Regions from separate parts of the Paenarthrobacter sp. TE3676 genome, predicted to be linked through region 2. Evidence: riboswitches for the same ligand, from Rfam matches in the RefSeq annotation. Region 2 holds a riboswitch; the other holds the start of a gene.
The links. Region 2 has a riboswitch for thiamine pyrophosphate ahead of thiD (bifunctional hydroxymethylpyrimidine kinase/phosphomethylpyrimidine kinase). Riboswitches for the same ligand answer to the same signal wherever they lie in the genome.
Positions count from the first base shown of each region.

Region 1: linked by a shared signal. The riboswitch ahead of thiO (glycine oxidase ThiO) and the one ahead of thiD (bifunctional hydroxymethylpyrimidine kinase/phosphomethylpyrimidine kinase) in region 2 are both predicted to bind thiamine pyrophosphate.

Region 1 covers NZ_JBWBQU010000001.1:24,562-32,174, forward strand. The annotation lists gene ACZ881_RS00135 (DEAD/DEAH box helicase) at 1-580, opposite strand, end outside; gene ACZ881_RS00140 (RNB domain-containing ribonuclease) at 858-2,342, opposite strand; gene ACZ881_RS00145 (ferritin-like fold-containing protein) at 2,384-3,052, shown strand; gene thiE (thiamine phosphate synthase) at 3,083-3,754, opposite strand; TPP riboswitch at 3,782-3,900, shown strand; gene thiO (glycine oxidase ThiO) at 3,893-5,161, shown strand; gene thiS (sulfur carrier protein ThiS) at 5,158-5,394, shown strand; gene ACZ881_RS00165 (thiazole synthase) at 5,397-6,194, shown strand; gene ACZ881_RS00170 (4a-hydroxytetrahydrobiopterin dehydratase) at 6,208-6,543, shown strand; gene ACZ881_RS00175 (hypothetical protein) at 6,619-6,921, opposite strand; gene ACZ881_RS00180 (DUF3107 domain-containing protein) at 6,960-7,184, opposite strand; gene ACZ881_RS00185 (TetR/AcrR family transcriptional regulator) at 7,235-7,613, opposite strand, start outside.
Region 2 covers NZ_JBWBQU010000001.1:501,715-509,327, reverse strand. The annotation lists gene rplU (50S ribosomal protein L21) at 1-70, opposite strand, end outside; gene thiD (bifunctional hydroxymethylpyrimidine kinase/phosphomethylpyrimidine kinase) at 446-1,996, opposite strand; TPP riboswitch at 1,987-2,085, opposite strand; gene ACZ881_RS02485 (Rne/Rng family ribonuclease) at 2,250-5,468, opposite strand; gene ACZ881_RS02480 (vitamin K epoxide reductase family protein) at 5,940-6,608, shown strand; gene ndk (nucleoside-diphosphate kinase) at 6,689-7,108, opposite strand; gene ACZ881_RS02470 (DUF4233 domain-containing protein) at 7,150-7,602, opposite strand; gene ACZ881_RS02465 (bifunctional folylpolyglutamate synthase/dihydrofolate synthase) at 7,604-7,613, opposite strand, start outside.

The DNA of each region.
Region 1 (7,613 bases), 480 kb from region 2:
TGACCATCTTGACGTTCTTGAGGCTGAGGTGCTTCTGCTTGTAGAGATCGATCAGCCGGCCGGGCGTGCCCACTACGATTTCGACGCCCTTCTGCAGGGCATCAACCTGCGGCTCGTACGCACGGCCGCCGTAGATGGTGGCGATGCGCGCGTTGCGCTTGCGCGACGCGGTCTGGAGATCGTTGGCAACCTGCACCGCGAGTTCACGGGTGGGGACGATCACCAAGGCCTGGGGTGCGCCCGGGACAGCAAGCTTTTCGTAACCGGCGTCGTCGCGGCCGGCTACGCGCTGGAGTGCGGGAATGCCGAACCCAAGCGTCTTTCCGGTTCCCGTCTTGGCCTGGCCGATGATGTCGTGGCCGCTCAAGGCGACCGGCAGGGTCATGGCCTGGATGGGGAAGGGGTGCGTGATGCCAGCGTCGGCCAAGGACTCAACGATGTCGGCGCGCACGTTAAAATCAGCGAACGACTTCTCTTCGATCTCGTGGGGCGTCTCATCCGAGATGATCGTTTCCTCGGGTTCGATTGATTCGGTTCCGGTGGAGTCTGTCAGGACTTCGTGGGTATGCAATTCACTCACAGGGAGTTTCCTTATTCATTTGGGCATTGGCGCTGCATGCTCAACGGCGGCGGCGGAGCCGTACCGGAGCACGAACGGGCGCGCAAGCAAGTCCAGTGGAAGCCGATCGCGGGCTATCTAAGTACTGGCACTGGTGACCAGTTGGTACATCTCAAGATCGCGTAGGGGCGGGCTTGTTGAGTTCAAAAATTAACTGAATCAACGACCGGGCATCCATTACTACAAGCCCAGTCTATCCTCTGGGGGCCGGAAAGCCCGGATCGCCGGATGAACGGCTTCAGGGCAGCAACTGGAACCGGATCTCCCGGCTGGCGATATCAGCCTTCAGCAGGCGCACCCGAACCTTGGTTCCGGACTCCATTTCTCCGTCGCACCGGGCCGTGACAGCGGGGTCCGCGATTTGCACGACGCCAAAGGGGCCGTTGCCGTTTCCATTGCCGTTTCCGTTTCCACGGGCAGCTCCGTTGGAGGGTTTGGACCCGGAAATGACAACAGCCTCGAATTCCTGGCCGATGTGGTTGGCGACGAGCGCCGCTTCCACTGTGTCCAAAGCCGCCCGCTCGAGGCGTCCGGCCAACTGATCCGAGGATGCCATGATCTCGGGTAACGACGGGAGGGCTTCCCGCGCCCATGCCGGAATGTCCTGGTTATTGCTGAGGGCTTCGCAAATCACCAGGACAAAGCGATCAATGAGGCGCCGCAAGGGTGCTGTGGTGTGGGCATAGGGAGCCCCGATAGCTGCCTGGATCACATTGGCCGGAACATCACCGTCAAAGGGCGTGTAGCCTGCACCGCGGAACAACGTGCCGGCCGAATGCAGGATGGCAAGTTGTTTGGGATCGGATGCATCCAGGGTCCGCAGGTATTCGCCGTAGCTGACCCGTCCGTCCCAGGGTTTGCCGAGGGCAGTGGTCTGCCGCTTGAAATGGAGCAGTGACCGATCATCAGGTGCGGGCATGGTGCGCAGGATGCCCACTTTTCCATCGAGCATCATCTGCGCGGCGGCCATGCCGGTCATGAGGGAGATCTGCGCGTTCCAATCCTCAACCGGCAGGGACGGTGCCGCTGCGATTCTGTACCCGCCGCCGTCAGTCGCCTGGACTATTTCCTGTTCCGGCATGTTGAGGCTTGCGCCGCCGCGTTGACGTTCCAGGTCGACGCGCTTCAGTCCCACTTCTTTGAGTAGCTGGAGAACCGGCGGGGCAGTACCGTCGTCGATCTGCTGTTGTGCGCCCTTGTAGCTCAGCTTTGCCCTGCTGCGCACAGTCGCACGGGCAACGGTGACGGCCAAAATTTCAGCTTTCCCGTCCAGGTCGAAATCCCAAACGAACGCGCTGCAATCCTGGTCGGCCAGCAGGCTTCCCGCGTTCTCACTGATGACCTCCGGATGCAGCGGGATCCGCCCGTCAGGGGCGTAGAACGTCTGCCCGCGTTGACGCGTTTCGGTATCAAGCGCGCCGCCGGGAGCCACGAAGGAAGGCACATCGGCGATGGCATAGAGGACCTTGTATCCATCACCGGCCCGTTCAATGAACAGAGCCTGGTCCAGGTCGGTGGACGTCGCGGGGTCGATGGTCACAAAAGGAATATCCCGCAGGTCCTGGGCCGGCAGCTCAAGGGCCTCCACCGCTTCCCGTGCCTCCTCCACAGCTTCTGCCGGGTATTCGCCGGGGAGTTCCAGCTCCGTCCTCAGGGCGGCGAGGGCCGAGGCGAGCTGGTCCGACGAGTCGTCGACGTTGGGCGCAATCCGATGATGTGACACGAAAATCAGGTTAGCCCGAAATGGGCCGATAGTCTTGGATCATGGGCACTTCCCCGGACGCCGCAGCCTATGCCGGGCAACTCTCAGCGGAGTTGCTTGGAGCCATGGCGTATGGCGAACTGTCCGCCTTCGGGCGGCTCTCCTTGGATTCCCGCTATGCACCCACGCTTCACGACAGGTCCGTGCTCGCGAAGATCGCAGTGGGGGCCTACGGAAACTTCGCCCTCCTCAACGACCGCCTGTCGGAGATGGGTCTGGATCCCGAACGTGCCATGCTGCCGTTTCAGCGCTCCTTCGATCACTTCCACGAGCGCACCAAGCCGGGGGACTGGTTCGAATCCGTGATGAAGGCCTATGTCATCGATACTGTGTCATCGGATTTCTATAGGGCTGTCTCGATGTTCCTCGACCCGACAACGCAGCATTTCGTTGAGCGCGTTGCTTCACCCGATCAGGCCACGGAAGTCCTTCGCGTCCTGCTCAGGCGGGCCTTGGCAGATGACCCGCGCCTCGCTTCGCGATTGGCGCTGTGGGGCCGCCGCTTGGTGGGGGAAGCGCTGACGCAGGCGCAACGCGTGGGCATGGAACACCCCCTGCTGGGGCCGATGCTGAAAAGCGGCGGGGACGCGCGTGCCGCGGCGAAAAGGCTGACGACGGAGCTCGCCGAAAAGCACGCCCGCCGGATGACTGGCCTCGGCCTGACCGCCTAGCCCGCGGATCGCGCGGAACCTCCGGCTTCCCTAGACGGAATCCAAGGCTTCCAGCAGCGACTTGGCCGCCGCCGTCGGGTCCGGTGCCGCTGTGATGGCGCGGACCACCACGATCCGGCCGGCGCCCGCTTTCACAACCTGTTCAACGTTGCTGAGATCGATGCCACCAATGGCGAACCAAGGGAGGGTCACACCGTCGCCCGAGCGCTTGACCGCTTCTGCGGCATATGTGACCAGGTCCAAACCGACAGCAGCGCGACCGGGTTTGGTGGGTGTTGCCCAGACCGGACCCACGCAGAAATAGTCCAGTCCCAGGGGCCCTTGGGAGGTGGCCACAGCGGCATCGATTTGTTCGGTTGTGTGGGTGGAGAGGCCTATGCCGGTGGCGTTCGGCAGGAGGGTCCGGGCTGCAGTCAGGGGCAGGTCCTTTTGCCCGATGTGGAACACGGGAGCCCCGGAAATGCTGGCAACATCGGCCCGGTCGTTGACAGCCCAAAGCCGTCCGTGCCGTTGTGCGACGCTCCGCAGGACGGTCAACATCTCCAGTTCCTCGGCAGCTTCCAGCGTCTTGTCGCGGAGTTGGATGATGTCCACGCCGCCTTCGAAAGCGGCGTCCACAAAGTCCTCAAAATCGCCCTGCTGCTTACGGGCATCGGTGCACAGGTAAAGGCGGGCGGAGGCAAGAGCGTCAGGCTGAGTCATGGGAACCAGAGTAGTTCCTCTAAACTGGGCTCGTACTGCGGGAGCCGCGACATTCGTCATATGACTGTCCGGCTGAGAGGGCTTCAGCGCCGACCGCTTGACCTGATCCGGCTAGTACCGGCGTAGGGAAGGAAACGAATGGCAGATTCCCGCCATACCCGCCTCCAGACAGACGTTGCCGTCATTGGTGGCGGCGTCATCGGCCTCGGCATCGCTCACGAAGCCCGGCGATTGGGCCGTTCAGTTGCGCTGATCGACCCCGCTCCCGCTTCCGGCGCGTCCTTCGCAGCGGCAGGCATGCTTGCACCCGTCAGCGAACTCCATTACCAGGAAGAAGACCTTCTTGAGTTAATGCTTGAGTCTTCCCAGCTCTGGCCCTCCTTCGTGGACGGCCTGCATCAAGGCGCAGAGGACAACGGATATCGCACGACGCCGACCCTCGCCGTGGGTGCCGACGCAGCCGACCGCCGGGCGCTCGCAGACTTAAGGTCGGTCCAGCTTGCGGCTGGCCTGGAAGTCGAACCTATCGCTCTGCGGGACGCGAGGCAACGGGAGCCGCTCCTCAGCCCGCAGATCTCCTGTGCTTTCGATATACCTGCCGACCACCAAGTCGATCCAAGGAAACTCGCGGCATGCCTCCTGGCAGGACTGGCAGCCCATTCGCCCAATGACAGTTCCTGGGTGTCGGGAGCCGATGACGGATTCGCCATTGCTTACAGGGCGCGCGGTTTGCTGTGGGAAGGCGGGCGTGTCACAGGCGTGGCGCTGGACTCAGGAGTCACCGTTCACGCCGGAGAAACGGTGGTGGCCAACGGGCTCGGGGCGTCCCAACTCTCCGGTCTTCCTGAAGGCCTCAGGCTTCCCGTAAGGCCGGTCTACGGGGACATCCTCCGGCTTCGCGTCCCCGATCACCTGCGGCCCTTGGTCACATCAACGATTCGCGGGATGGTTCGCGGGGTGCCGGTTTACATCGTGCCCCGGGACGACGGAACTGTGGTGATTGGAGCCACGCAACGCGAAGACGGGTTGTCAGCCTCTTCCAACGCGGTCTCGGCGGGTGGCGTTTACCAATTGCTGAGGGACGCCCAAGTATTGGTCCCCGCAGTGGCTGAACTGGAACTCCTTGAAGCAACCGCCCGCGCCCGGCCCGGAACTCCGGACAACGCTCCACTGCTCGGACGGGTCGGTGTTTCCAACGGTGACATCGACGGCCTGGTGGTTGCCACAGGATTCTTCCGCCACGGAGTCCTCCTGACTCCGGTGGCCGCCAAGATCGTGGGGGAACTCCTCAAAGGCTCCACAGACTCCCGGTGGGCCCCCTTCCTGCCCCATCGTTTCGTGGGCAACGCCCCTGTTGCCCGAACACTCACACCAGCAGCACGAACCACCACCAAGGAAACAGCATGAACATCAAAGTGAACGGAACCGACCACGCAGTCTCTGACGACGCATCCGTCAGTACCCTCGTCACGGCCGTCACCGGTCGCGCCTTGGACCCTCGCGGACAAGCGGCCGACGGCGGCAAGCTGGGAGTCGCTGTCGCACGCAATTCCGAGGTGGTGCCGCGCAGCCAATGGGCCGTGACAGCGCTCTCCGACGGAGACGAACTTGAACTCGTAACAGCAGTCCAGGGAGGCTAATCATGACAACAGCAAACGTTGACGTTCGCACCGACGCACTGGTGATCGACGGCGTCGAATTCGGTTCCCGCCTCATCATGGGTACCGGAGGCGCGCCGAGCCTCGATGGCTTGGGAGCAGCGCTCCTCTCTTCAGGGACGGAGCTCACCACAGTGGCGATGCGTCGCTATTCGCCCGCCGAAACGGGCTCGCTGTTCCAGCTGCTGGTGGACCATGACATCCGCGTGCTGCCCAATACTGCTGGTTGTTTCACGGCCAAGGACGCCGTGATGACTGCTGAACTGGCCCGGGAAGCACTTGAGACCCATTGGGTGAAGCTGGAAGTCATCGCGGACGAACACACGCTCCTTCCAGACGCCGTGGAACTGGTGGATGCAACGGAGCAGCTGGTGAACCGAGGCTTCAAGGTATTCGCCTATACCAATGACGATCCCGTACTCGCGCTCAGGCTCGAGAACCTGGGTGCAACAGCCGTGATGCCCTTGGGATCGCCCATCGGGACCGGCCTTGGCATCCTGAATCCGCACAACATTGAGCTCATCGTTTCCCGGGCCTCCGTACCCGTGGTCCTCGATGCGGGGATCGGGACAGCCTCCGATGCCGCCCTTGCCATGGAACTGGGCTGCGACGCCGTCCTGCTTGCCACCGCCGTAACGCGGGCGCAAAACCCGGTGCAGATGGGCGAGGCCTTCAAACACGCTGTGATCGCCGGTAGGCTGGCCAAGCAGGCGGGCCGGATCCCGCGGCGGGAGCACGCGCTCGCATCCTCGGCGATGGAGGGCCGGGCAGAGTTCCTCTGATGAAGGAGCAGTCATGGCAGGCACGGAAGACCAACTGACTGAAGCAGCCATCAATGATGCCCTCGGGGACCTTCCGGACTGGAAGTACCAGGGTGGCCTGGTGAGTGTATATAAAACCTCGACGGCGGCGGACGCGCTAGCGCTCATCGCCGCGGTTGGAGAGATCGCCGAGGACCAAAATCATCATCCGGATCTGGAGTGGCGCTACAACAGGGTTTTTCTCCGCTACGTGTCCCACGATGCGGGCGACCAAGTGACCAAACGTGACGTTGCCGCTGCCACCGCTGTGAGCGAAGCGGCCGCAAAGGTAGGCGCAGCTGCGCAGCCTGAGCGGTATCCGGCGTCGTAAAGAGCCGAGATGGCAGTTAACACCAATCCCAAGCTTGGCCATTGGTGTTAACTGCCATCTCGCGGGCTTAAGGCATTAAAGCCGCAGGGCCTTGGTGAGCGCCGCAGTGTCGTGTTTCGTTCGGGTCCGGCCCAGGAAGAGCACCACGGCAACCGCCGCGGCAGTCCCGAGCACAATGGGCAGGACCCAAGGAATCCATGTGGCGCCCGGCTGGTAGCCCAATCCGGCGCTGATGAATGCGATCCAGCTCAGGGTGCCGACAGCTGCTGAGACGCCGGCAGGCAGCGCGATCCCGTATTTCCCGTGCCGCTTGTCGTTGGCCCACACGATGAATCCGGTGGCAATGGTGGCCAAAACCACCACGACGAGAGAAAGCATGAAAACTCCTTAGCGGACGACGAGACGTGGGGATTGGGCTAGAGGGCGCCGAAGCCTACGCGGCGGACTTCCTCGGCGCCGATCTCCACGTAGCCCAGGACGTTGCCCGGAACGATGATCTGGCGGCCCTTCTCGTCCGTAAGGCGAAGTTCGGAGCCCTTGGTCACGGCCTCGGCCACGATCTTGGCAACAGCATCGGCATCCAAAGAGGATTCGAGCACGATCTCACGGCCAACATTCTGAATGCCGATCTTTACTTCCACAGCAAGGCCTCCAAGCCAATCAAGGGTTAAGTCAGTCCTCTATTTGTAGCCTAGGACTCTTTGGGGAAACGACTGATTCCGCGCCAAGCTAAACGATAGATCAGATCGCTGGCCACATCGAGGTCCAGGTTTCCATCCGTTTCAAGCCAGTACCGGGCGCTGACCTGCGCCATTCCGGCCAAACCACGCCCAAGCAGCTGCGCTTCAAGCGGGGGCAGTTTGGTGTCCTCCGCAATCACGTGGGCCACGGCGTCGGCGAACGTTTTGTTGAAAGTCTCCAAACGCGAACTGACGTCGGGGTCGTTGATGAGGTCGGACTCGAACACCAGGCGGTGGGCTTGGTCGTCGTCGGCGATGAACCTGTAGTAGGCGCGCATGACGGCCTTGACGCGTTCCTTGTTGTCCGTGGTGGAGTTCAAGGCGTCGAGC
Region 2 (7,613 bases):
TCAGCGTTACGTAGTCTCCAACGGAAACTTTTTCTTGGCGGCCGCCTGCGCGGACAATCGCGTACACCACTTGGGTACTCACTTCTCTCGACGTTTATTACAAAATTTGCGTGCGGAACCTTGAACCGGAATCAGCCCTGGTTCGCGCTGTGCCTCAACGCCGTGGACTTCTGAATCGAAGTCCGCGAGTCATCCCATGAACAATTCCAAGGGGCATAACCCAAGTGTTGGCGTAAGCACCGAAGATCAAGATTACGCTAGTTTGACCTTCAGCTGCAAATGAGGCCGGGTCCGGAGGCTACCTCGTGACTTGCATCACCAGTTGTAACGGACTCTCCCGGCACCGTGCCCATACAGCCTACAGGGTTTGAGCGAGATTAACGCGATCCGGCCAGCGACGCGCGGACGTGTCGCCGCAATTGGCCTCAAGTGCGTGCCCGGAAAGCTACTGAGCGCGCGTGAACGAAGCCTGGGCAAACAGCCTGGGAGCATCGAAAAACGCCGTCTCGTAGCGGCAGGACTGAGTGAAAGCATCCATCATCGCAGTCCGCTCCGTGCCAGAAGCCGCGACGGCCGCGGCAGCAGTGAAGTTGATCGCTTTCCGTGTTGCCGCCGCGAAATCCTCGTCGGCATAAGTCTTCAACCAGTCCGCGTATGCGTGGTCCGCAGGCGCGCCGGCGTCTACGTATGCCGTATGAAGCTGCTGACCCACCTCCGCGTACAACCAATAACAGGGCAGGATCGCCGCCAGCACCACGGCGTAGCTGCCGGCGGCGGATGTTGCCAGTAAATGGTCCACGTAGGACTTGGTAACCGGTCCGGTTGCCGTGGAGGCTTCCCGCGTGCTCAGCCAGTTCCTGTGCAACTCCGATTCAACCTCCAGGCACTGCTGTGATGCCTTTGCCCAGAACAGTTGTTCTTCCTCCGTGGGCGCCAAGGCGCCCGCACGTGCGAGGACCCTCGAATACCCATTGAGATAGAGAGCGTCCTGGGCAAGGTAGTAATTGAAGTCACGTTCCGGCAGCTCGCCGGATTGAAGTCCTTGAATAAACGGGAGCCCGTAAATCGCTTCGAGTTCGGGGACGGCTTCGTTCCACATCGCCGCAGCGAAAGCGCCCGGCGTGGATGCCTGCTGGAAGTGGTGGAAGTGGTTCACGGGCCCGTTGCCTTGACCCACGTGCAGGGTGTCAGAGGCCTGCAATGCCCCTAGCAACCACGGCTTGACTTCCCGCAATGAAACTTCCCAGTCACCGGTTCGTGCCTGGACTGTGGCCAAGGCGGAAGACAGAGAGCACCCGGTACCGTGGCTGTTCCGCGTTGCAACCCGGGGACCTGCCACTTCGATCACGTCCCGGGACAGCAGCCCGCTCGTGTTCACCAGCGCATCGGGGCACTCCGGCGCTGGCAGGTGGCCGCCCTTGACCAGGACCGTGTTTCCGTACTCCGCTGCCAGCCGTTTGCCCTGGTCCAGCGCCGAAGCCCAGTCAGTTGCCTCGGGCTCCCCCAGCAACATGGCCAGTTCAGGAAGGTTCGGCGTAATGAGGTGGGCCAAAGGCAGCAGCGAACGCAATGCCTTCTCAGCAGACTCCCGCAGCAGCCGGTCACCGCTGGTGGCCACCATCACCGGATCAAGGACCACGACGGCGGGACTCACCTCTTCGAGCCAGCCCCGGACCTCGTTGATGACGGCTGCGTCGCCGAGCATTCCGATCTTGACGGCGTCAATGGTGATGTCGGCACTAATGGCTTCCAGTTGCTGACGCAGGAAGTGCGCGGGAGGGACGTGGACGGCACTGACTTCCCTGGTGTTTTGCGCGGTGAGGGCCGTGATGGCAGCCATGCCATACCCGCCGAAAGCGGCGATGCTCTTCAGGTCCGCCTGTATTCCGGCGCCACCTGAAGGGTCCGAGCCGGCAATGCTCAGAATGCGCGGGGTTGGACGGCCCGAAGCCGGAGCGTCGAGGGGGTACACCGATGAATATGATGATGCAGTCATGAGGACATCCCTTCGCCGGTGCTAACCGGACAGGTTCAACGGGTTTGGATCTCAGCCTGGCCCAACGCCCGGCACCCCGTGTCAGTCCCCAAGCGTAGCCGGGAAGCAACGCGCCGCGGGAACCGGGCCACACCGACGCCCGGATGTGACTCTGAACGCAGCCTGTGCGTGGCTTGCAGAGCGGACGCAAAAGGACCCCGCGCTACCCGCCGTTTGGCATAGCGCAGGGCCCTCTTCAACTTATTCGCCGCGATTAGAGCTCGGAAGCAGGAACTCCAACGCCGAGGATGATGGGCTCATCCTTTGGTAGCTTCTTGGCCGGTTCCACAGGCGCCTTGGCCTCATGGGCCGAACCCCGGGTGGCCGACGCTGTCGCCTCATGGTGTTCAACGCTGGTTTCATTGGCCGCGCCCTGGGCCCTGCTGGCACTCCGGTTACGGCGACCACGACGACCACGCGAGGCTGAAACAGCCTCGGGATCTTCCTCAGCAGTCCGTGCCGGAGAAGCAGCCTTCGGGGCTGAAACCGGAGCGGCTTCCTGCTCGGGTGCCGGAGCCGCACCGAGGTGCGAAAACGCTTCGGCCAGCAGATCCAGGCTCATCGCAGGCTTGGCTGCCTGCGGTTCCTCGTGGTGCTCAACGAACGGCAAGGCAACTTCTTCCCCGCCGAAGCGCAGTACGGGAGTAGATCTTGCTTCCTGGACTGCTGCTTCCCTGCTTGCAGCATCGCGGGCTGAAGCCCCTGCTTCGCCGCTGCCTGCTTCACTACTGGCGGCGGTGCCGGCTGTAGGGCTTCCGTCCGGCTCGTGCCGGCCTGCCGCCCGCGCTTCCTCCTCTGCACGGTGAACTTCGTCGTCGTGCAGGTGTGCGGCGTGCGCTGCAGCGGCAATCGTCGCCAGGGCGGCCCTGGTTGCCTCGGCTTTGGCTATCCGGGCAGGATCCTGCGGTTCAGCCGTGGTGGATGCTGCGACCGGGGCGGACGTGGTGGTGTGGACCTGCGCGGGAGCTTCGGCAACAGCCGGTCCCCCGCCCTTGCCGCGGCGGCGTTTGCGTTCGGTCCGCGCAGCAGGCTGCTGCGCTTCCGTGTGCGGGCGGTGATGTTCAGCAGCCACTACGTTGGCGCGTCGGTGCTCAACGGGCTCGTCGTGCGTGACGACACCTCGGCCAGCGCAGTGCTCGCACTGCTCACCGAAGACCTCAAGGAGGCCGGTACCCATGCGCTTGCGCGTCATCTGGACCAGGCCCAGCGACGTTACTTCGGCCACCTGGTGCTTGGTGCGGTCCCGTCCGAGGCACTCCACCATGCGGCGGAGGACGAGGTCGCGGTTGGATTCAAGGACCATGTCAATGAAGTCAATGACGATAATGCCGCCGATATCGCGCAGACGAAGCTGGCGAACAACTTCCTCGGCCGCTTCCAGGTTGTTCTTGGTGACTGTTTCTTCAAGGTTTCCGCCACTGCCGGTGAACTTGCCGGTGTTGACGTCCACTACAGTCATGGCCTCGGTGCGGTCGATGACCAACGAACCGCCGGAAGGCAGGAAGACCTTCCGCTCCAGGGCCTTGTGGATCTGCTCGTCGATGCGCCACGCGGCGAAGATGTCCTGGTCCTTGGTCCACTTTTCGAGGCGGCCCACCAGATCAGGGGCAACGTATGTCACGTAAGCCTCGATGGTGTCCCAGGCGTCGTCGCCGGAGACGATCAGTTTGGAGAAGTCCTCGTTGAAGACGTCACGGACCACCTTGATGGTGAGGTCAGGTTCGCCGTAGAGCAGTTCCGGAGCCAGGACCTTGGTGGACGAGGCCTGTCCTTCGATGCCTTCCCACTGCGCACGCAGACGGTTGATGTCGTGGGTGAGCTCTTCCTCCGAAGCGCCCTCGGCTGCTGTGCGAACAATGACACCGGCGTTCTCCGGCAGGCGGTCCTTCAGGATGCGCTTGAGGCGGTTGCGCTCGACGTCGGGCAGCTTGCGTGAGATGCCGGTCATGGAACCACCGGGTACGTACACCAGGTAGCGGCCCGGCAAGGAGATCTGGCTGGTAAGGCGGGCACCCTTGTGTCCCACGGGGTCCTTGGTGACCTGGACCAGGACGGAGTCGCCGGACTTCAGGGCGTTCTCGATCCGGCGCGGCTGGCCTTCAAGGTTGACTGCGTCCCAGTTGACTTCACCGGCGTACAGGACGGCGTTACGGCCCCGTCCGATGTCCACGAACGCAGCTTCCATGGACGGCAGCACGTTCTGGACCTTGCCCAAGTACACGTTGCCGATCAGGGAGTCCTGCTGGGTCTTGGACACGAAGTGCTCAGCAAGCACACCGTCTTCCAGGACACCAATCTGTATTCTGTCGTCGCGCTGGCGGACGATCATCTGGCGGTCCACCGACTCGCGGCGAGCAAGGAACTCAGCCTCGGTGATGACCTGGCGGCGGCGTCCGGTTTCACGGGACTCGCGTCGGCGCTGCTTCTTGGCCTCCAGCCTGGTGGATCCCTTGACGCCGGTAACGCGGTTGGAGGGTGCTGTCTCCGTGATGGGGCGCGGCGCGCGGACACGGGTGACTGTGTTGGGCGGATCATCATCCGAGCCGCCGGTCAGTTCAAGATCCTGGTCTCCACGGCGGCGACGACGCCTGCGCCGAGACGTGACACCTTCTTCGAGGGCTTCTACTACCGGCGCTTCCTCGTCCTCGGACTCGGTGCCATCCTCGGTCTCGTTCTCGTCCCGCTCGGTTCCACGGCGGCCACGGCGGCCGCGGCTCCTGCGACGCCGGCGACTACCTGCGTCTTCCAGCTCGCCTTCAGTGGTAGTTTCGGTTTCTTCTTCGGGCTCCTCAGCCTTCTCTTCCACCGCGGCGACGCGGGGAACTGTGGTGAGGTCCGGGGCCTGGAAGATCATGGAGGTGATGGAAACCGGCTCCATGAACAGGGAGGTGGACGTTGCAGGGGCAGCTTCTTCGGCAGCTTCGTCCGCGGCGGCTTCCGCTTCCGGGTTTTGGGCAGCAACATCGGTGGCTACCTCAGGGACCGGTACTTCCGGCTGGGAGCCATTTTCCGGCGTCGTGGTTTCCTGCGCGGCTTCCGCGGCAACCGGCGCCTCTACGGCTTCAGTTTTGGGCTTGGTAGCACGACGACGGCGGACCGGCTTTTCGGGGGCCGGCTCAGCGGCCGCTTCGGGCTTGGCTTCGGCAGCTGCCGGGGCGGCAGCGGCGTCTTCGCCCACAGCAGTGGCTTCGTCGCCCAAACCGGGCAGGGTTTCGGCGGGCTCTGCCTTCTTGCGGGAACGCGTGCGACGCACTGGTGCTGCGGCGGCCTCAGGGGCGGCTTCCGAGGCGGGGGCCTCGGCCGCAGGTGCCTCTACGTCAGCGGCGACTTTGGGCGCTGCCTTGCGCCGGGTCCTGGTGGCTTTCTTGGGCGCTTCCGCAGTTTCCGCGGGAGCTGCCTCGTCATTAACGGCTACAACCTGGTCATTATCCATATGTGGCAACACTCCTGCCCCAGCGACGCCGCCACATCCGGCGCCCAGTGGAGCAAATATTGTCAAAACCCGCAGGCGTTGACAGAAGTCGGCAGTATGCCTTCCGGTTCGCACCAGCATTGGGGTGCGGCAGCCCTGGAAGGCCGGCGGCTTTATTCTGAAACCCGTTGTTCTGCTGCCACAACCAGGTGCCGTCCATTGTCATGGCGGGCCTACCGAGGATCACGCGATCCGGGCATGCCCAGCTCATACTGGCGGTCTTGGGAACAAAGTCACCGGACCGGAATTCGAATGTGGATCGACTCCCGGCCATGTTCATTCTCTCACACCCCTGCACATTCCCAGGGTAGGTCGCTGTGTCGTGGAGCTCCGTGCACAAGCTGGGGCCGGCGCCCAGCCTTCGGAGTTACAATCCTCCCAAGAGCCCTTCCCGGCTTGCCGGGCCATTTGTCGAAAAGGATCACATCCGCGATGCCAAGCACCGCCAGGGAAAACCTGGCCAACAAAGCCACAAGCCATGTGGAGGACATATCCACCCAGCAGGATTCCCTCCCGAATACGGTCCGTGACAAGCCTTTCGCGTGGCTGCTGTTGATCACCGGCGTCGTTGGCTGGCTGGCTTCCGGAATCCTGGTGCTGGAGAAACTTGAGGTCCTCAAGGATCCCAACCACGTAACAGTGTGCGATGTAAATCCGTTTGTCTCCTGCGGTGAAGTGATGCAGACACCGCAAAGCTCGGTATTCGGCTTTCCCAACATGTTCATCGGCATCGTTGCTTTCGCTGTCATCATCACTACAGCCATGGGCATTCTCGCGGGAGCCAGGTATTCACGGGGCTACTGGCTGGGCCTGCAAACCGGTGTGACCCTTGGTTTCGCGTTCGTTGTGTGGCTATGGTCGCAGGCACTCTACGTTATTCACGTGCTGTGCCCGTTCTGCATGGTGGTGTGGGCCGCCATGATCCCCCTGTTTGTCTGGGTAACCATCCGCAACGTCACCAGCGGGGTCATCAAGGCGCCGCCGGCACTGGTCAAGCTTTTGTCCGGATCGGGATGGATTATCGTTGCCCTGCTGTACATCGCCGTGATCGCCACGATCTTCTTCTCGTTCATCCACCTCTTTGTGGCGTCCACAGCGTAGAACCACCACTCGCGAGATAACAGTTAAGGCCAATGTTCACGAAGAACATTGGCCTTAACTGTTATCTCGGCGGGGGGTGTTTAGCCCTCGAACCAGATCTTGATCTCACGCTCTGCGGAGTCGACTGAATCTGAGCCGTGAACGAGGTTCTGCTGGACTGCCAGGCCCCAGTCGCGGCCGAAGTCGCCGCGGATGGTGCCCGGTGCCGCCGTCGTCGGATCCGTTGTTCCGGCCAGCGAGCGGAAGCCTTCGATCACGCGGTGGCCTTCGAAGACTGCAGCGATAACCGGTCCGCTGAGCATGAACTCAACCAGCGGCTCGTAGAACGGCTTGCCAACGTGTTCCTCGTAGTGCTGCTCCAGCAGCTCGCGGGTCGCGTTGACCTTCTTCAACTCCGCCAGGGTGTAGCCCTTGGCTTCGATCCGGGCGAGGATGCTTCCGCCCAGGTTGCGGGCGACGCCGTCGGGCTTGACTAGGACAAGTGTCCGTTCAATGCTCACAGTTGCTCCAATGTGGTTGTTCGGTGGTTTTCCCAGCCAGTTTACGGGGTTTGCGGTCCAGCCTGGTCACCGTGGGCTGCATCCCATTCCGCCTGCTCGCGGTCGCGCTGGGCCACCTCGCGGTCAATCCGCATACCGGCCCTGATCCCGTACCACCAGCAGATGGCGAACAGGATCCCCACAATGAACATGGTGGGCTCGGCGAAGCCCGTCAGGATCAGCACAAGCTGCAGTGCCCAGCCAATCCCGATGCCCCATGGCTTGGACAGTACGGCGCACGCCAACACCAGCACCACCGTCAGTGCGATGCCAACCCCAAGAATGATGCCGGGGTCAACTTCTCCACGCCTCAGGCCGAAGACTGCCAACGTGCCGAAGAACGCGACGAAGGCTTCAAGCAGGAGCACGGTAGACGCGAACATCACCTTCGTGGATCGGCGCTTCCTGGGCATGCCGGGCCGCCATTCACGCTGCGCCTTGGTCATTTTCGCCATGCTAGGCACTC